3 regions of the Micromonospora sp. WMMD987 genome follow, and region 1 is predicted to be linked to each of the others. Evidence: riboswitches for the same ligand, from Rfam matches in the RefSeq annotation. Region 1 holds a riboswitch; each other region holds the start of a gene.

What was found. Region 1 has a riboswitch for cyclic di-AMP ahead of O7612_RS03775 (hypothetical protein). Riboswitches for the same ligand answer to the same signal wherever they lie in the genome.
Region 2: another riboswitch for cyclic di-AMP. It lies ahead of O7612_RS22870 (hypothetical protein); the one in region 1 lies ahead of O7612_RS03775 (hypothetical protein).
Region 3: another riboswitch for cyclic di-AMP. It lies ahead of O7612_RS10590 (C39 family peptidase); the one in region 1 lies ahead of O7612_RS03775 (hypothetical protein).

The regions. Positions count from the first base shown of each region.
Region 1 is NZ_CP120861.1:831,731-838,234, reverse strand. Features, by position in the region: gene O7612_RS03800 (heavy metal translocating P-type ATPase) at 1-1,193, opposite strand, end outside; gene O7612_RS03795 (hypothetical protein) at 1,190-1,417, opposite strand; gene O7612_RS03790 (cation transporter) at 1,452-1,658, opposite strand; gene O7612_RS03785 (metal-sensitive transcriptional regulator) at 1,753-2,052, shown strand; gene O7612_RS03780 (YibE/F family protein) at 2,225-3,568, shown strand; cyclic di-AMP (ydaO/yuaA leader) riboswitch at 3,735-3,866, shown strand; gene O7612_RS03775 (hypothetical protein) at 3,870-4,895, shown strand; gene O7612_RS03770 (carbonic anhydrase) at 5,068-5,769, opposite strand; gene O7612_RS03765 (MarR family winged helix-turn-helix transcriptional regulator) at 5,992-6,315, shown strand; gene O7612_RS03760 (lipocalin family protein) at 6,369-6,504, opposite strand, start outside.
Region 2 is NZ_CP120861.1:5,435,263-5,441,766, forward strand. Features, by position in the region: gene O7612_RS22860 (AAA family ATPase) at 1-1,541, shown strand, start outside; gene O7612_RS22865 (cation diffusion facilitator family transporter) at 1,651-2,565, shown strand; cyclic di-AMP (ydaO/yuaA leader) riboswitch at 2,776-2,907, shown strand; gene O7612_RS22870 (hypothetical protein) at 2,911-3,969, shown strand; gene O7612_RS22875 (SRPBCC family protein) at 4,187-4,657, opposite strand; gene O7612_RS22880 (STAS domain-containing protein) at 4,809-5,171, opposite strand; gene O7612_RS22885 (hypothetical protein) at 5,515-5,658, shown strand; gene O7612_RS22890 (hypothetical protein) at 5,802-6,200, shown strand.
Region 3 is NZ_CP120861.1:2,464,430-2,470,933, reverse strand. Features, by position in the region: gene O7612_RS10600 (bifunctional cytidylyltransferase/SDR family oxidoreductase) at 122-1,630, shown strand; gene O7612_RS10595 (CDP-glycerol glycerophosphotransferase family protein) at 1,655-3,355, shown strand; gene O7612_RS10590 (C39 family peptidase) at 3,665-4,534, opposite strand; cyclic di-AMP (ydaO/yuaA leader) riboswitch at 4,797-4,940, opposite strand; gene O7612_RS10585 (hypothetical protein) at 5,284-6,042, opposite strand; gene O7612_RS10580 (hypothetical protein) at 6,181-6,504, opposite strand, start outside.

The DNA of each region.
Region 1 (6,504 bases):
ATCAACACGGCCACGGCGGCGGTGAACGCGGCGGTCGGGCCGCCGCCGGCCCCCAGCCACCAGCCCAGCGTGCCGACGGCCAACGCGATGACCACCGGCACGAAAACCCCGGAGATCCGGTCGGCCAACCGCTGCACGGCCGCCTTGCCGGTCTGCGCCGCCTCCACCAGCCGGGCCATCTGGGCGAGCTGGGTGTCCGCGCCGACCCGGGTGGCGGTGACCACCAGCCGGCCGCCCGCGTTCACGGTGGCACCGGCCACCACGTCCCCGGGGCCGACCTCGACCGGGACCGACTCGCCGGTGAGCATGCTGGCGTCGACCGCCGAGGTGCCCTCCTCGACCCGCCCGTCGGTGGCGATCTTCTCGCCGGGCCGGACCACGAACCGGTCGCCCACCACGAGCTGGTCGACCGGGATCCGGGCCTCCACCCCACCGCGCAGCACGGCGACGTCCCGCGCGCCGAGTTCGAGCAGGGCGCGCAGGGCCGCCCCGGCGGTCCGCTTGGAACGGGCCTCGAAGTAGCGGCCGGCGAGGAGGAACACGGTCACCCCGGCGGCGGTCTCCAGGTAGATGTTGCCGGCGCCGTCGTCGCGGGTCACGTCCAGCCGGAACGGGTGGGTCATCCCGGGCGTCCCGGCGTCGCCGAGGAAGAGCGCCCAGAGCGACCAGCCGAACGCGGCGAGGGTGCCGAGCGACACCAGGGTGTCCATGGTCGCCGCGCCGTGCCGCAGGTTAGTCCAGGCCGCCCGGTGGAAGGGCAGTCCGCCGTACGCCACCACCGGGGCGGCCAGCGTCAGCGACAGCCACTGCCAGTAGGTGAACTGCCAGGCCGGCACCATCGCCAACACAATCACCGGCAGGGTCAGCACGGCCGAGACCCGCAGCCGGGTACGCAGGGCGGCCAGCGCGTCCACCGGCTCGCCGGCCGGTTCCGCCCCGGCAGGGGTGGGCGGCGGCGGCACGGCAGCGGTGTAGCCGGTCTTCTCGACGGTGGCGATCAGGTCGTCCGGGGTGATCCGGTCGGCGTACCGGACGGTGGCCTTCTCGGTGGCGTAGTTGACGCTCGCCTCGACCCCGTCCATCCGGTTGAGCTTCTTCTCGATCCGGGCGGCGCAGGACGCGCAGGTCATGCCGCCGATGGCGAGTTCGATCAGGTGCGGGGCGGTGGGCGGGTTCCCCGTGGCGGGGGTCATCGCGGCGCCTCCGGTCGACCGTGCGGGTGCCCGGGGCCGTCGGTGCCGGTCGGCGTCGGGCGGGGGACGTCGGTGGCGGCGGTGGACGCCGGGGTGTGCGCGGGGTCGTGGCGGGTGTCGGCGGGTGGCGCGACGGGGCCGGCCAGCTGACCGCCCCCGTACGCCGCGCCGAACACCGCCGCGAGCACGAGGGCGAAGCCGCCCAGTCTGGTCGCCGTGTTCATCGGTCCACCCCGGTCTCCCGCCGCGACCGCCCGGTCACGCCTCGACGAGGTCGTAGCCGGCCTCGTCGACGGCGGCCCGCACGTCCCCGGTGTCCAACGGACCGGCGCTGGTGACGGCCACCCGGCCGGAGGCCAGGTCCACCTGCACCTCGGTCACCCCGTCCAGCGCGGCCAGTTCGGCGCTCACCGCGCTGACGCAGTGCCCGCAGGTCATGCCCTTCACCTGGTAGCTCGTGATCATGACGCGCTCCCTCCCTCTCCTCCAACATACCCCCCAGGGGTACCTCGCCCGACGACCGTAGCATACCCCCCGGGGGTACGCTATCGTGGTCGCCATGACCACACCGAGCAACCCGGTCCGGGGCTACACCGCCAGCAAGGACCAACTGCTCGCGCGGCTGCGCCGCGTGGAGGGGCAGGTCCGGGGCGTCGAGAAGATGGTCGACGACGACCGGTACTGCATCGACGTGCTCACCCAGATCTCCGCCGTCCAGGCCGCCCTGGACAAGGTCGCCCTCGGCCTGCTCGACGGCCACGCCCGGCACTGCATGCACGAGGGGGCCGCCGAGGGCCGGGCCGACGAGATGGCCGCCGAGATGATGGCCGCCGTCGGCCGGCTGATGAAGCGCGGCTGACCCACCGGCCGCCGGGGCGAACGTGCCCCTCGGCACACCGTGGGCAGGGTGAACCCGGCGGACGGGCCGGGGTGGTGGCTACCATCGTCCGACGACGACCGCCGCCCGCGGGATGAACCGGTCGGCCGGCTGACCCGTATCCCGTCCCGGACCGTTGGGAGAACTCGCACGCATGGGCGCCGACCACACCCGTCCCGCTCCGTCCACCCCGCCCCGGGTGCGGCGGATACTCGTCATGACGGTGGTGCCGCTCATCGTCGTCACGGTGATCGCCACCCTGCTGCTCTGGCCGGGCGAGACCCGGCAGATCGACCAGGGCGAGCAGGTGCCCCGCCACCACGGCACGGTGACCCGGGTGGTGACCGAGCCCTGCCCGCCCGCCCCGCAGACCCCCGACGGGCCGTCCGGGGCGGACGCCGGCCCGTGCGGCACGGTGACGGTCGCCGTCGAGCAGGGGCCGGACACCGGCCGGCAGGTCGAGACGCCGGTCCCGTCCGGGCCGGGGGCACCGACCGTGGCCGTCGGCGACGAGGTGGTGCTGGTCGCGCTGACCGACCCGACCGACCCGACGGCGGTCAGCTACCACATCGCCGAGCACCAGCGGGGCACGCCGCTGCTCTGGCTGGTCGCCCTGTTCGCGGCGGCGATCGTGGCGTTCGGCCGGCTCCGCGGGCTGGCCGCCCTGGCCGGTCTCGGGGCCAGCTTCGCCATCCTGCTGACCTTCGTGGTGCCGGGCATCTCGGCCGGGGGTGCGCCGTTGCCCATCGCGATCACCGGCGCGGCGTTGATCATGTTCGTGGTGCTGTACCTGACCCACGGGATCACCGCGCAGACCTCGGTGGCGGTCCTCGGCACCCTGGGCAGCCTGGTGCTGACCGGGATCCTGGGCACGCTGGCCACCGCCGCCACCCACCTGACCGGGTACGGCAGCGAGGAGGCCACCACGCTGTCGATGTACCAGCGCGACGTGGATCTGCACGGCCTGCTGCTGGCCGGGATCATCATCGGCTCGCTCGGCGTGCTGGACGACGTGACCGTCACCCAGTCGGCCACCGTCACCGAATTGGCCCACGCCAATCCCGGGCTGTCCCGGTTGCAGCTCTACCGGGCCGCCACCCGGGTCGGCCGGGCGCACATCGCGTCCACGGTGAACACCATCGTGCTGGCGTACGCGGGAGCCTCACTGCCGTTGCTGCTCCTGCTCACCGCCGACAGCCGGCCGGTGGGCCAGATCCTCACCAGCGAGTTCCTGGCCCAGGAGATCGTCCGCAGCGCGGTGGCCACCCTCGGCCTGGTGGCGGCGGTGCCGCTGACGACCGGGCTGGCCGCGCTGGTCACCACCGCCGGTCGCGGCCCCGCCGACGCCACCCCCGCCGGACCGCCGCCCACCCCGCGCCCGGCTCCGGACCGCGCCGAGGCGTGGGAGGCGCTGGGCGCGTCCCGGCCCGGCGGACCGTCCACCCCGGCCCCCGGTCGATGGCCGGATCGCGACAGCGACACGGAAGCGGCATGGTGACACTGCGGTACGTGACCGGAGCGGGGACCACCACTGTCGACCCCGCCGCTGGTCACCGCCCACTATCGGGAAAATACGCATTTCGCCGTGTTGTGGCCGTAGATTCCTGCTACGACTCTCGGGTAACCTCGCTGCCGGTCACCGCCGAAGGCGCCCACCGGCGCCAGCGGGGCCACCGCCCAATCGCCGTACGGCGAGCCGGGGAACCGAGCACCTGGGGTGAATCCGCGCCAGCGGTAGGGGCCACTTCCGTCCCGAACCCGTCAGCTAACCCGGTCGGCGGTCGACGGAAGGGAAAACTGTGACGGCACCCCTACGCCGCTGGCTGACGCCGGCAGTGGCCGTGCTCGCCGCCCTGGCGATCGTCGCCGGGCCCACCGCCGCCCCCGCGACGGCGGCACCCAACGCGCCCTCCCCCTCGGGTCACGAGGAGGACGAGGAGCCGAAGCTGCTCACCGACGTCATCGAGGCCACCAACCGGGAGTACTCGGCGGCGAAGAACCGGCTGGAGAAGTCCAAGAAGCGCCAACTCGAGTACGCCATCGAGGTGGAGAAGGCCGAGCAGGAGCTGGCCGCGCTGGCCCCGCAGGTCAACGAGATCGCCGCCCAGTCGTACCGGACGGGTCGCGTCGGCGCGGTCGCCGCCCTGCTGGAGAGCGACGCCCCGGACGCCTTCGTCCGGCGGGCCGCCGCCCTGGACGAGCTGAACATGGTCAACGCCGGCAAGCTGGCCGAGGTCAACGAGGTGAGGACCCGGGCCGAGAAGGCCAAGCTCGCCGTCGACGCCGAGGTCCGTGAGCAGCAGAAGCAGACCAACCTGATGGCCAAGAAGAAGACCGAGGCGGACAAGGCGCTGGCCCTGGTCGGTGGCCGGGGCTTCACCGGCGGTCTGGTCGACGCCACCTCACCGGTGGCCCGCATCGCCCCGGGTCAGACGGCGGACGGCGACTGGCGTGCCGAGTCGTGCAGCGAGAACGACCCGACCACGTCCGGTTGTGTCACCCCCCGCACGTTGCACATGTACAAGGAGGTCAAGCGGGCCGGCTTCAACCGGTTCGTCGGCTGCTACCGCCCCGGCGGCCCCTGGGAGCACCCCAAGGGCAAGGCGTGCGACTGGTCGTTGCAGAAGAGCGGCTTCAGCCCGTGGCACAACAACGACACCCGGATGTACGGCAACAACCTCGCCGCGTTCCTGCTCCGCAACGCGGACCGGCTGGGCATCTACTACGTGATCTGGAACCGGCAGATCTGGTTCCCGGCCAACGGATGGAGTTCGTACTCCGGCCCGTCCGACCACACCGACCACGTACACGTGTCCCTGTTGTAGCGACGCGGCATCCGGTTCCCGCCCACCGCGTCCCCGACCCGGTGGGCGGAGCGGGCACTGACGGCGGAGGCCGCCCGGTCGAACCGGGCGGCCTCCGTCGTGAGCGGGTCTCAGCCGGCGACGGCCGCCGGCCCATCTGCCCCAGCCGGCGACGGCCGCCGGCCCATGTGCCTCAGCCGGCGACGGCCGCCGGTGCGGCGTCGGCGTCCGCCGGCACCACGGCGGGGCCGGGGACGGCGGCGGTGAGGGCGGACGCGTCGGCGGCGGGAGCGTGCGCCGGGGCCACCTGGCGGACCTCACCGGCGGCCAGCCGGTAGGACATGCCGACCACCGCGCACCGCCCGGCGGCCACCTCGGCGGCGATCACCGGAGAGTTGCCGAGCAGCACCTCGACGGTCTGCGCGATGTGGATGTCGACGATCCCGTCGATGTCGTGCACGCCCTGCTGGGCCGCCCGGCGCAGGCTCGGCCCGACGGCGGCGACCACCGAGTAGAGGTGCCCCGGGGGTTGGGTGCCGGTGCGGGCCGCCTCCCGGGCGGCCTGCACCGCTCCGCAGGAGTCGTGCCCGAGCACCACCACCAGCGGCGTGCCGAGGACGGTCACCGCGTACTCGACGCTGCCGAGCACCTCGGGGCCGGCGGTGTGCCCGGCGGTCCGGACCACGAAGAGGTCACCCAGCCCCCGGTCGAAGATGATCTCGGCGGCGAGCCGGGAGTCGGAGCAGCCGACGATGACCGCGAAGGGGTGCTGGCCGTCGGCGACGGCGGCCCGGTGGACCGCGCCCTGGTTGGGGTGGCGGGGCTCGCCGGCGACGAAACGCCGGTTGCCGGCCTGTAACTCGGCCAGCGCCTGGGTCGGAGTGATCGGGCCCATTGCCTCACCTCGGTCCGGGATAGTGCCTGGTCACGCCGGCCGGCGGCGACGACGGCCGTGTTCCCACGGTCACACGCAGCTAAAGGTACGTCAAGATTTCGTGATACACGTTTCAGGCTTTGGTCGGCGGGATGTCGACGGCGGGTCGAAAGCCGGCCGGGGTGGACGCGGGGACGCCGGCCGGCGGCGGGTTCCCCAGGTTCGGGCCATACGATGACCGGTATGGCGAATACCACAGGCAGCGCCGGGAGCGCCCGCAACTGGACGTTCCTCACCAACCACGGTCACGTGCTGCTCGCCATCGCCCGCAACCCCACGGCCCGGCTCCGCGACGTCGCCGAGGAGGTCGGGGTGACCGAACGGGCCGCCCAGGCGATCGTCACCGACCTGGAGTCCGGCGGCTACCTGCGGCGGACCAGGGTCGGCCGGCGCAACGAGTACACCATCGATCCGAGCGGGCACTTCCGGCACCCCGCCGAGGCCGATCGTCAGGTCGGCGCCCTGCTCGCCCTCTTCACCCCCGACCACGCCGACCGGGACGCCTGACCCGACGGCCCGCCCCGCCCCGGGCGTGGACGGGCCGTCGGGTCACGGGCCGCTCAGCAGAAGCTGCCGGCCTGTCCGCCGCCGTCCTGCCGGGTGGTGCGGAAGTCGCAGAGGTCGTACCCGTTGGCGGTGAGCGCCGCCTTCGCCGCCGCCGTCTGCGCCCCGGTCAGCGCCGGCTCCCGGGACAGG
Region 2 (6,504 bases), 2.3 Mb from region 1:
CCCCCGGCACGGGGGTCACGATCGTCTCCGGTGGGCCGGGCACCGGGAAGACGGCGGTCGCCCTGCACCGGGCGGCGTACCTGCTCTATGCCGACCGCAGCCGGTACGCCGGCGGCGGCATCCTGGTGGTGGGTCCGTCGGCGGTCTTCGTGAACTACATCGCCTCGGTGCTGCCCTCGTTGGGTGAGGAGACCGCCACCCTGCACTCGCTGGGTTCGCTCTTCCCCGGCCTGTCGGCGACCCGCACCGACAGTCCCGAGGTGGCGGCGGTGAAGGGGTCGCTACGGATGCGGCGGGTGCTGGAACGGGCGGCCCGGGACGCGGTGCCGGACGGTCCGCAGGAGCTGCGGCTGCTCTACCGGGGGACGCTGCTGCGCCTGGAGCGGCGCGAGTTGGACCGGATCCGGGACCGGGCGTTGCACCGGGGCGCCCGCCGCAACGAAGTCCGCCGGGTCGGCTTCGACGGGGTGCTCGCCGCGCTGTACACGCAGGCCCGCCGGCTGGCCCTCAGCGGTCTGCCCGAACAGCCCGCCTTCGAGGACGAGATCATCGACCGGCCGGAGTTCCGGGAGTTCCTCAAGGCGTGGTGGCCCCGGCTGCACCCCCGGCACGTGCTGGGCTGGCTGGCCCGACCGGAGCGGCTGCGCCGGTACGCGACCGGGCTGCTCTCCCGGGCGGAGACCGCGGTGCTGGCCGGGGCGTACCGGTCGTTGGACACCGAGGGGTTGACGGTGGCCGACATCGCCCTGCTCGACGAGCTGGACGCCCTGCTGGGCAAGCCGGTACGTCCGCGGCGGGCGAACCGGGATCCGTACCAGCTCGCCGGTGGGGTCCGCGAGCTGAGCACCTTCGGCGACCGGGAGCGCGCCGCCCGTGCCGCAGCCCGGGAGCGGCCGGAGGACTACCGGGACTACGCGCACGTGGTGGTGGACGAGTCGCAGGACGTCTCGCCGATGCAGTGGCGGATGATCGGCCGGCGCGGTCGGCTCGCCTCCTGGACGGTGGTGGGCGACCCGGCGCAGACCGCCTGGACCGGCGACCAGGAGGAGCTGGACCGGGCCCGGGACCAGGCGCTGGGCCGGCGACGGCGGCACCGGTTCACGCTCTCCACCAACTACCGCAACCCGGCGGAGATCTTCGCGGTGGCGGCGGCGGAGATCCGCCGGCTCTATCCCGACCTGGAGCTGCCCAGCGCGGTGCGGTCCACCGGGGTGGACCCGGTGGCGCTGACCGTGCCGGCGGCGGAGCTGGCCCCGGCGACGGTGGACGCGGTGGACGCGGTGCTCGCCGAGGTGCCGGGGACGGTCGGCGTGATCACGCCGGTGCCCCGCCGGGACGAGGTCGCCGGCTGGCTGGGCGACCGGGGCGGGGCGCGGCTCCAGGTGGTGGACAGCCTCCAGGCCAAGGGCATGGAGTACGACGGGGTGGTGCTGGTCTGTCCGGGCGAGATCCGGGCCGAGCCGGGCTCCGGGGTACGGACGCTCTACGTGGCGCTGTCCCGGGCCACCCAACGCCTCACCACCGTCGATCCCGTCGACTGAACCGACGGCACCCGGGCGGTCCGACCTGGCCGGAAGCCCGGCCATCACTTGCATACATAGCGATGTGAGCATAGATTGGACCGGGTTCGCGGCGACGGAAGGTGTGGACGTGGGCGCAGGTCATGACCACAGCGCGACGATCAGCAACGCCGCACACCGGCACCGCGGTCGGCTCTGGGCGGCCTTCGGGCTGCTCACCGTGTTCATGGTGGTCGAGGCGGTGGCCGCGTTCGGTACCGGCTCACTGGCCCTGCTCTCCGACGCCGGGCACATGTTCACCGACGTGCTCGGCATCGGGATGGCCCTGGCCGCGATCACCGCGACCCGACGGGCCGCGCAGGACCCGCAGCGCACCTTCGGCCTCTACCGGCTGGAGGTGCTCGCCGCGCTGGCCAACGCCCTGCTGCTCAGCGGGGTGGCGGTCTACGTGCTGATCGAGGCGGTCCGCCGGTTCGGCGAGCCACCCGAGGTGCTGGCCGCCCCGATGCTGGTGGTGGCGGTGCTCGGCCTGCTCGCCAACCTTGTCGCGTTCGCCCTGCTGCGCGAGGGCGCCAAGGAGAGCATCAACCTGCGCGGGGCGTACCTGGAGGTGGTCGGCGACCTGCTCGGCTCCCTCGGCGTGATCGTGGCCGCACTGCTGATCGCCGGCACCGGCTGGTGGTGGGCCGACCCGGTGGTCGCGGTGGCGATCGGCGTGTTCATCCTGCCCCGCACCTGGCGACTCGGGCGGGCGGCGGTGCGGATCCTGGTGCAGGCCGCCCCGGAGCATCTCCAGGTGACCGCCGTGCACGACCGGCTGACCGCCGTGCCCGGCGTCACCGAGGTGCACGACCTGCACGTCTGGACGCTCACCTCGGGCATGGACGTCGCCTCGGCGCACCTCACGCTGGCCACCGACGCCGAGGTCGGCGCCGTACTGGCCGCCGCCCGGGGCGCCCTGCGGGACGACTTCCACATCGAGCACGCCACCCTCCAGGTGGAGCCGGGCAGCACTCCCGGCGGGTGCGGCCCGGCCCACTGGTGACCCGGAGCCCGCTGCGGCCCGACGGGCGGGATCGGGACCACCGGAGCGTCACCGAACCGCCGTGCACGCGGTGATCGCGCTGGATTTTGTCCTGTTTACCCCATAAAGGGGTATTCACTCCCGTACCCTCAGTCACGAGGTGGACGGGCGTCCCACCCGTACCGGTAGGCTCGGCTCCGGCCTCCGCCAGGCGGCGCCCACCGGCGCCGGCGGTGGCCGCCGCCTAATCGCCCACCAGGGCGAACCGGGGAACCACGTTCCTGGGGTGCATCCGCGTCAGCGGTAGGGATCTTCCGTCCCGAACCCGTCAGCTAACCCGGTCGGCGGCTGACGGAAGGACTCTGTATGCGGGTAGGAACCACCACGCGGCTGTTGGCCGCAGTCGTCACGAGCCTCGCGCTCGGCGTGTCGTCCGCGCCGTTCACCCCGGCCGTCGCCGCGCCCGTCACCCGGCTCGCCGCTCCCGGCGACGACGACGAGGGCGGCACACCGGCGCTCCGCGACCAGCTCGACGCGGCCAGCAAGGGCTGGGTCGACGCGAAGGCCGCCCTGGACCGCTCCACCAAACGCCAGCAGGAACTCGACGGCCAGCTCAAGAACATCGAGGCCCAACTGGTCGTGCAGACCGGCAAGGTCGGCCAGATCGCCGGAGCGGCCTACCGCACCGGCCGCCTCGGACCGATGTCCGCCCTGCTCAACAGCAACAGCCCGAGTGGCTTCCTGGACCGCGCGGCGGCGCTGGAGACGGTCGCGGCCCGGGAGGACCAGGAACTGCGCACCATGATCGAGACCCGCGACCAGGCCACCCGGACCCGGGCGGCGGTCAGTCGCGAGATCACCGAACAGCGCAAGCAGGTCGCCACCATGGGCAAGCGCAAGGAGCAGGCCGAACGAGCGCTGGCGGTGGCCGCCGCCAACAAGCCGACCCCCACCTCCCGGGACTCCGGCAGTTCGGACGGCACGTCCACCAGCAACGCCAAGGGAGCGCCCCGCAACTCCGACGGCTCCTGGCCGTCCGAGTCGTGCAGCGTCAACGACCCGACGCCGGCCAACGGCTGCATCACCCCGCGTACGCTCAACGCCCTGAACCAGGCCAAGGCGGCCGGCTTCACCCGGTACGTCTCCTGCTACCGGCCCAGTGGGTCCGGCGAGCACCCCAAGGGCCGGGCGTGCGACTTCGCCGCCCAGCGCAACGGCTTCGGCGGGGTGGCCAGTGGCGGCGACCGGACGTACGGCAACAACCTGGCCGCGTACTTCATCCGCAACGCCGACCGGCTCGGCGTGCTCTACGTGATCTGGTTCAAGCGGATCTGGCTGCCGAGCAGCGGCTGGAAGTCGTACAGCGGGGGCAACGGCGACCCGTCCAGCGACCACACCAACCACGTGCACCTGTCGATGATCTGAGCACCACCCCGGGTGGCCCGTCCTCGACGGGCGGGCCACCACAGCCGCCGGTAGCCGGAACACGGGCGGTCGGGCCACCACAGCCGCCGGTAGCCGGAACGCGGGCGGTCGGGCCACCACAGCCGCCGGTAGCCGGAACGCGGGCGGTCGGGCCACCCAGGGCCGCCGGTGGTCGGAACGCCGCCGGTCGGGCCACCGCAGCCGGTCGCGTCGCCGGTCAGGCCGCCGCGGGAGTGTCGCCGGACCGACCGTCCAGCACCGCGCCGAGGCGGCTGGCCAGCCCCAGGTGAGCGGCCCGGGCCTGCCGGAAGGCGTAGCCGAACAACGGTGCCGGCGCGGCGAGGGTGATCTCCACGTCGATCCGCAGCAGGTCCCCCTCCATCCGGAGCCGGGTGTGGTTGCGGACCGTGGTGGCGGGCTGCTGCCGGGCCACCGTCACGATCTCGTCCTGGTCGACCAGCAGCACGTCGGCCTGGTAGGTGACCGGGAACCGCAGCGGCCCCAGCTCCAGCCGGTCGGTGATCGCATAGCTGGCCACCGCACCCGGTCGGGCCGGCAACCGGCGCACCCGGACGATCAGGGGATGCAGCTCCTGCTGCCGGGACAGATCACTCAGCAGCGCCACCGCGTCCGCCTGTGCGCAGCGCGCCTGCACCGTGTAGCTGAAGCTCTCCCGCCGGACCACCACCGGGCCTCCTGACCGTCGTCGGTCGCCCGATCGTGCCGTACCGGAGAGGGCCTGGCAACGTCCCGGACCGGACGGCGGTCACATCGGCGGTACCGGGGTGAAACGCACCGGCCCCGCCGGCACCGGCCGGGCGGGGTGTCCCCGGCCCGGATCAGGCCCCCGGCAGCACCTCGGGGGTGGCGGCACCGGCGAAGTACGGCTCCGGGGCGCCGAAGAGACCGAGCAGCCCGGTCACCCAGAGCTGCCGGTGCACGAACCGGCTCGGCTCGGTGACGACGAGCTTGACCCCGCTGACCTCGGCCGTCTGGAAGCCGGCGACCATCGCGCTGATCCCGACGGAGTCGATGAAGGTGACCAGTCGCATGTTCAGCTCGATCCGCGCGGGCCGCCCCTTGGCCAGCACCTCGGCGATCGCCTCACGTACCTCGTATGCGGTGTCGACGTCGATCTCGCCACGGGGGGCGATCTCGATGACACCGGCCGGCAGGACCGACTTCACGATCGACAGGCTCACGCGAGCACCTCCACTCGCCCGTCTCCGGGCGCCTCATCAGTACGCGGGCCGCGACCGAGAGTATTCCTCCGATGGCCTCGGTCGCCACCCCTCGGGATGAGCAATTCGCGGATCCGGACGGACCGGACCGTCCCTCTCCGCACCGTTGCTGTTCCTGTTCTCTTCGACTTCACTTCGACGGCCGACACGTCCCGGCCGTTCCAACCGTCCCAGAGTAGCGGTCCGGGTCCACCCCACCTCGAATCCCGCAGGTCGGGCGAGCCCCGGGCGACGCGGCGGCGCTGGTTGTGCCAGGTACCTACCGTGGGCGAGAGATGGGTCACCACGACGGAGGGGACGATCGATGATCAGGAGACTACTCGGCCTGGCCGGGGTCGGCGCGCTGCTCGCTCTCGTGCTCGCCTGCGGCTTCGGCGGTGGGGACGACGACGATGACGACGACGGGGACGATTTCGCCCGCGCCACGTCCGTGGTCACGGTCCGCTAGCGGTACCGGGTTTGCGCTCCGGCCGGTCGGGGCACTGGGTCGATGACCGGCCGGAGCACCGGCCGGCGAGCGAACCGCCCGCGCCGCAGAGACGTCGAAGTCCGAAGTGGCCGCAGACTTCGGCACCCGAGGAGGTAACCACGATGTTCGGCAGCAACCTTCTGGAGCGCCGCAGCAAGCCCGAGCGCATCGCCGACCAGGCCTGGCACCAGCTGCTCTCGGCGGTCGACTCGGCCGGTGACAGCGTCCGGGACGCCGCCCGGTCGGTCCGGGACTCCGGGCTGACCGACGCCGGCGACCTGGTCGGCTCGACCGCCGACGAGGCACGTCGACGGGCGACTCTCGCCTTCGACGCGCTCGCCGGGCGTCGTCCGGCCCTGCCCTGGGCGCTGCTGATCAGCGCGGCGCTGGTCGGGGCGGCGATCGGCTGGGCCGCCGGCACCGCCGCGCGGGCCGCCGGCAGCCAGGGTGACCGGTCCGCCGACGACATCGAGTTCGTCGACGTGGACCGGCCGAACTCCCCGGTCGGCCTGGACGACTGATCCGCCCTCCCGCACGTCAGGCCCCGGCCGCGCCTCCGGCGACGACCGGGGCCTTCGTCATCACCGTGACGGTGGGCCGACGTCATGCCGCCCGGACGGGCCGGCCAGGTGCTTCGTCGTGCCGGACGGGCCGACCGGGACCTTCGTCATGCCGGACGGGCCGACCGGGACCTTCGTCGTGCCGGACGGGCCGACCGGGACCTTCGTCATGCCGGACGGGCCGACCGGGACCTTCGTCATGCCGCGACGGCGGGCCGGCCGCTCGGTGCGACCGGCGCGGCCCTGACACACCGCCGGCTCCCCC
Region 3 (6,504 bases), 1.6 Mb from region 1:
GTCGTCCCGTGGGGCGGCGCGGTCCGCGCGTTAAGGTTCATCCCGTCGCCACGCTGGCGCAACCTTCCGTTCAGGGCGACCCCCGGAACAGGTGCAGACATCCCGAGAGTGAGGATCGGCAATGACGCAGGACCACACCACTGGCCCGGACGCCACACCGGAGACCCCGGCACCGTGGCGGCCCTCGCGGACGGTGGCGGTGGTGCTGGCCGGAGGCACCGGGACCAGGCTGGGCCTGGGCATCCCGAAGCAGTTGCTGAAGATCGCCGGCAAACCGATCATCGAGCACACCCTGGCCGTCTTCGAGGCCGCCCCGGAGATCGACGAGATCATCGTGCTGATGGCCGCCGGCCACGTCGCCGACGCCCAGCAGATCGTCGACAAGGCCGGCTTCCGCAAGGTCAGCAAGGTGATCTCCGGCGGCGACACCCGCAACGCCACCACCCGGATCGCGCTGGACGCGGTCGGCGACGGCGACGTCAACATCCTCTTCCACGACGCGGTCCGCCCGCTGGTCAGCGCCCGGATCGTCCGCGAGTGCGTGAACGCGCTGTGGAGCTACTCCGCCGTCGACGTGGCCATCCCCTCGGCCGACACGATCATCCAGGTCGACGAGGACGAGTGCATCACCGACATCCCGGTCCGGTCCCGGCTGCGCCGGGGGCAGACCCCGCAGGCGTTCCGCTCGGGCACCATCCGGGAGGCGTACCGGCGGGCCGAGGGCGACCCGGACTTCGCCGCCACCGACGACTGCGGCGTGGTGCTGCGTTACCTGCCCGGCACCCCGATCAAGGTGATCGACGGGTCGGACGAGAACATCAAGGTCACCCACCCGGTCGACGTGCACCTGGCCGACAAGCTGTTCCAGCTCGCCGCCGCCCAGGCCCCCCGGCTGTCGCACCGCAGCTACACCGAGGAGCTGGCCGGTCGGACGATCGTCATCTTCGGCGGCAGCTACGGCATCGGGCACGACCTGGCCGAGCTGGCCCGGGGGTACGGCGCACAGGTCTTCCCGTTCAGCCGCTCCAGCACCGGCACCCACGTCGAGCAGACCAGCGACGTCGAGGCCGCGCTGAAGACCGCCTTCGAGGCCACCGGCCGGATCGACCACGTGGTGGTCACCGCCGGCATCCTGGAGAAGGGCGCGCTGGCCGAGATGGACGAGGAGACCATGGACCGGGTGCTCCAGGTCAACTTCGTCGGGCCGGTGATCGCCGCCCGGCAGTCCCTGCCGTACCTCCAGCAGACCAAGGGCCAACTGCTGCTCTACACGTCCAGCTCCTACACCCGGGGCCGGGCCCAGTACGCGCTCTACTCGTCGACGAAGGCGGCGCTGGTCAACCTGACCCAGGCGCTCTCCGACGAGTGGGCCGAGTTCGGGGTGCGGGTCAACTGCATCAACCCGGAGCGCACCGCCACCCCGATGCGCACCAAGGCGTTCGGTGAGGAGCCGGAGCACACCCTGCTGGCCGCCGAGGCGGTCGCCCAGTCCTCGCTCGACGTGCTGATCTCCGACCTCACCGGCCAGGTGATCGACGTACGGCGGGCCCCCGGCGAGCCGGCCCCGGTGCCGGCCCAGCCGACCGCCGCCGAGCACGACCGGCTGCCCGACAGCGTCGACGCCGGCTGACCCCGACCCCGGAAACGGTGTGACATGCGTGGTGACCTGGTCAGGAAACTGATCGCGCGGTGCCTGACCACCGGCCTGGCCGTGGTCGCCTTCCTGGTGGTGGCGTTCACCGGGGCCACCGGCTGGGGCCTGGCCCTGGCGGTGGCCGCGCTGGCCGCCGCCGGCTACGAACGCCGGGTCCGCCCGGACGCCGACATCGTCGCCGAGACGGTGCTGCTGGCCGCCGGCGTCCTGGTCGGCTACACCCGTCGGCTCGACGACGGGTTCGACCCGGTGCTGGCGCTGACCGCGCTGGCGCTGCTGGGCCTGGTGCTGCTGGTGGGGCCGCTGCGGGACGCCGGCAACCTGGAGATCCGGGCGGCGAACCTGCCGGTACGGACGTGGACCCCGCTGGTCGCCGCCCGGCTCGACGGCGTGCTGCTGGGGCTGCTCGCGGTGGTGGCGGTGGCCGCCGCCCTCGCCCTGCCCGCCGTGGTCGCGCTGGCCGTCGTGCTGGTGGTGGCGGTCGGTTGCGGCGCGGTCGGCCTGGACCTGGCCCGGCGGCGGTTCCGGCCGGCGGGCGGCGGCAGCCCGGTGACCCGGGCGCTGCGGGCGCACCAGCCGGAGTTCCTGCTCTACTTCTCCGCTCCGCCCGGCTCGGAGTACCAGGTCACCATGTGGCTGCCCTACCTGGAACGGCTGGGCCGACCGTTCCTGGTGCTGCTGCGGGAGCCGGAGTTCCTGCCGACGATCGCCGCCGCCACCCGCGCCCCGGTGGTCTACTGCCCCACCCTGAAGGCGATGGACGAGGCGCTGGTGCCCAGCCTACGGGTGGCGTTCTACGTCAACCACGGGGCGAAGAACAGCCACTGCATCCGGTTCACCCAGCTCACCCACGTGCAGCTGCACCACGGCGACAGCGACAAGGCCCCCAGCGCCAACCCGGTCTCGGCCATCTTCGACAAGATCTTCGTCGCCGGTTCGGCGGCGATCGAGCGGTACGCGCGGGCCGGCGTGGAGATCCCCGCCGAGAAGTTCGTCGTGGTCGGTCGACCCCAGGTCGAGGGCATCGAGGTACGCCAGGAAGCCCGTCCGCTCACCGCCCCGACCGTGCTCTACACCCCCACCTGGACCGGCCACCACGCCGACGCCAACTACTGCTCACTGCCGGTGGCCGAGCCGCTGCTGCGCCGGCTGCTCGACCGGGGCGCCACGGTGATCCTGCGCGCCCACCCGTACACCGGGCAGAATCCGGCCTCGGCCCGGCAGTTGGCCCGGCTCACCGAACTGCTCGCCGCCGACCGGTCCCGCACCGGTCGGGAGCACCTGTGGGGCGCGGCGGCCAGCCGCGAGCTGAGCCTGACCGACTGCGTCAACCGCTCCGACGCCCTGATCTCCGACGTCTCCGGGGTGATCTCGGATTACCTCTATTCGGGCAAGCCGTACGCGGTGACCGACCTGGGTGTCGACGGGGACGAGTTCGTGGCCCGCTTCCCGCTGGCCGCCTCCGGCTACGTACTGCGCCGGGACATGTCCAACCTCGACGAGGTGCTGGCCGGGCTGCTGGACACCGACCCGTTGATGGCGGCCCGCTGGCAGACCCGCCGTCGCTACCTGGGTGACTTCCCGGCCGACTCGTACGCCGACGGTTTCCTCGACGCCGCCCGGCGGGAGCTGGAGCCGGAGTGGAACCCGCCGACCCCGCGTACCGCCCGGAACACCGCCACCCTCTCCCCCCACCCCTGACCCACATCCCGCCCGCTCCCACTCGCCCCCACTCCCGCCCGCCCGCTCGCGCCCGCCCGCGCCCGCCCCTGACCTCCCGCCCGCCCGCGCCCGCCCCTGACCCCCCGCCCGCGCCCGCGCGCCCCCCGCGCGTCTCCCTCGGCAAGATCACGCTCGATCCATGGTCGAGTGGCATCGCGAGCGCCGGATGCCACTGGAACATGGATCCGACCTCGTTCGTCCGCCGGCGGGATTGGCCTGCGACAGCGGACCGCCCCGGCGCCCGGGGTCGGGCGGCCGGGGCGGTCCGGTTCGCGGGTGGGGCGTCGGTCAGGCCGAGTAGCCCCGGGTGGCGATCCAGTTCGCCAGGGTGGTCACGCCGACCCAGTACGCCGGCAGCGACGGGTCGGCCGAGTCGGCGATCCGCACGGTGCGACCGTTGTCCCGGTATCCCACCACGGCGACGTAGTGGCCGCCGGGGAAGGAGTGCCAACCACCGTCGAGGTCGGTGACGTCCCCGGCCACGTTGGCGACCACGGCCCGCTTGGCGGCGACCGTCTCCACCACGTCGGCCCGCAGCCGCTCGACCTGGGCGTCGCTCGGGGTGCCGGCGAACATCCGGGTCCGGTACGGGTCGCCCTTCACCACGGCGTTGAGCACCCGGGTGGTGTCCTCGGCCGAGTTGGTGCCCATCTCGGTGGTACCCAACTGGGCGGCGAGGTCGTCCTGGCCGCGCTCGATGCCGGCTGCGCTGAGCGCGTTGCGCACCGCAGCCGGGCCGCAGTAGTAGTAGGTGGTCTGGGCCTGGTAGTCGTAGCGGAGCAGCTTCGACGACGGCGGCTTCGGGGCCACCACCCGGCGGGCCAGGTCCGGGTCGGCGGTGGGCCGGGCCTTCGCCCGGGTGGCCCGCGGCGACGGCGTGGGGCTCGCTGACGGGCTGGTCGTGGGGGTGACCGACGGGCTCGCCGGAACGGGGACGGCGACCCGGGCCTGAGCCCGGCTGGCGACATCGTCGAGACGGGGGGCGGGCTCGGCGACGACGGCGGTCGAACGCGGCTGGTCGGTCGGGGCGCCGGCGACACCGGCCGCCAGCGCGGCGGCACCGGTGGTCAGGACGAGGACCGCGGCCGAGCCGACCACCACCTGGTACGGACGCTGGGTGGTCAGGCGGCGTAGCTGACGTTTCATGTGATGCTTCACGGGGTGTTCCTCCACGGGGCGAGGCGGCGACACGCCGGACCGGCACGCGGCGGGCTACGCCACGCGCGGATCGGTCGGAGGGGCCGCTGGTGCGGTCGGGACCGCCCGGACGGGGCCGGACGGATCGGCGGAGGCCGCCCGACAGGGGCCGGGCGGCGGGGCGGACGGCCGGGTCAGCGCTTCGGGCGCGACGGTCCGGCGGTGCCCCGGCACCGAGGTGGAGGAACTACCGAGGGGGTCGGGTCATGCTGCACGAGCAGGGAACTCCTTCCGCTGCCGCCGACCGGGTTAGCTGACGGATTCGGGCGGGAAGATCGCCCTACCCCGGGCCGTGGCCCGGCGATTCACCCCAGTGGTGCGTGTGGGTCCCCGGTTCGTGACTCGCACGATTGAGCGGGTCGGCACGGCGTCACCTTCGGCGATCGGAAACCGCACCGGACCGCAGCGACACTACTGGTCGGTTTTCCCCTCGCCAACCCCTGTGAGCTGCGTAAACATCCTCCGGCGAGCTGTCTTCCGGGGCACTCGGGCACCGACCTGCCGCAGCGGGTCCGATGGTGCGTCCGGGCCCGTCCGGGCGCGAACCGGACGGGCCGCCGGTAACCCCCGGTGATCGCCACGCTCGATGTCACCGACTGTGACCCGGTGTCCGAATCCCTACCCGGGGTGACGCCGACCACAACCGACAGGTAACGATTCGGCCGCCGACCTGTCGCCGGGCCGAGTCGATCCCCCGCGACCGCTCGACCTCAGTTCACCCGGGCAGGTCGCCAGCGGGCGGCGAGGGGCAGCCGGGCCGCCGACGTCACGGGGCGGGGCGACGGGATCCGGGCCGGTCGCAGCCGCTGCGCCGCCGCGTACGCCTCGACGGCCAGCGACCGGGCCGCCTCGGCGGCCAGTTCGGCGTCCCGCCACGCCAACCGCTCCCACCCGGCCGCGGCCCGGTACGCGGTACGACGGTCCTCGCGGACGGCGCGGGCGAGCATCACCTCGTGTTCCACCGGGTGCCGGCGTGGATCCCACCCGTCGCGGTGCGCGAAGACGTCCCGCAGCCGTTCGACCGACAGCTCCCCCCGCCAGTGCGCCGCCACCGCCTCCTGGTGCAACCACCGCTCCCGGTCGGCGTACTCGATCGGGGTGCGGGGGGTACGCGGGCGGGGCAGTGCGCCGGCACCGGCGAACCGACGGGCCACCGTGTCCGCCTCGTCGTACGCCTGCCAGGCCCGGTCCAGGGCGTCCTGCGCGGCCAGCCACGCGGACCGGCGACGGCGGGCGGTCTGGGCGGCCCCGGAAGCGGCCACCGCCACCTCCTCGGCGTAGCGCCGCAGATCGGCGAGCGGAGGCGGGGCGTCCGACGGCGGGCCGTCGGCGGCCAGGTCGGTCGTCCGGTCCGGTTCGGGGCGGGCGACCAGGACGGCGAGCCCGGTCAGGGCCAGGACGAGCAGCAGGGACCAGATCACGGTGGCGGTCGGGACCTCGATCAGGAACTGGGAGAGCACGGTGTTCACGGTCGACACCTCGTGGGCGGGTTGCGGAAGCGGAGGCCGTACCGGCGGCGGGACCGTTGCGGAGAGAACCGGCCGGGCGGTGCGGAGTGAGGTTCGTCGTCGGTGCGGCACGGGCGGATCGGCCCCGTGCGGGCCGGGTCAGCCCGCCGGAGGTGCCCGGGGGCCGGCAGTGGCGGCGGGCACCCGCCCTAGCGGTGTGGCCAGGGCCGCCACCGGCCGGCTCTGCGCGGTGGTGACCGGCACCGTGAGTGCCACGGTATCGACCGGCTCCCCCGTTGCCGCAGTCGTCCACTCGACCGCCGGGTCACCGGCGCGGACGCCGTCGGGCCTGCCGACCGGGGCGGCCGGGGTCGGGGCGGCGGGAGAGGACGGGGACGCGTCGAGCGCCAGGGCGGTCGCGGCCGGCTCGAACAGCGCGGGGCCGGGTAGCCCGGGGCCGGCGGCGGCGAACGCGAGCGCGAC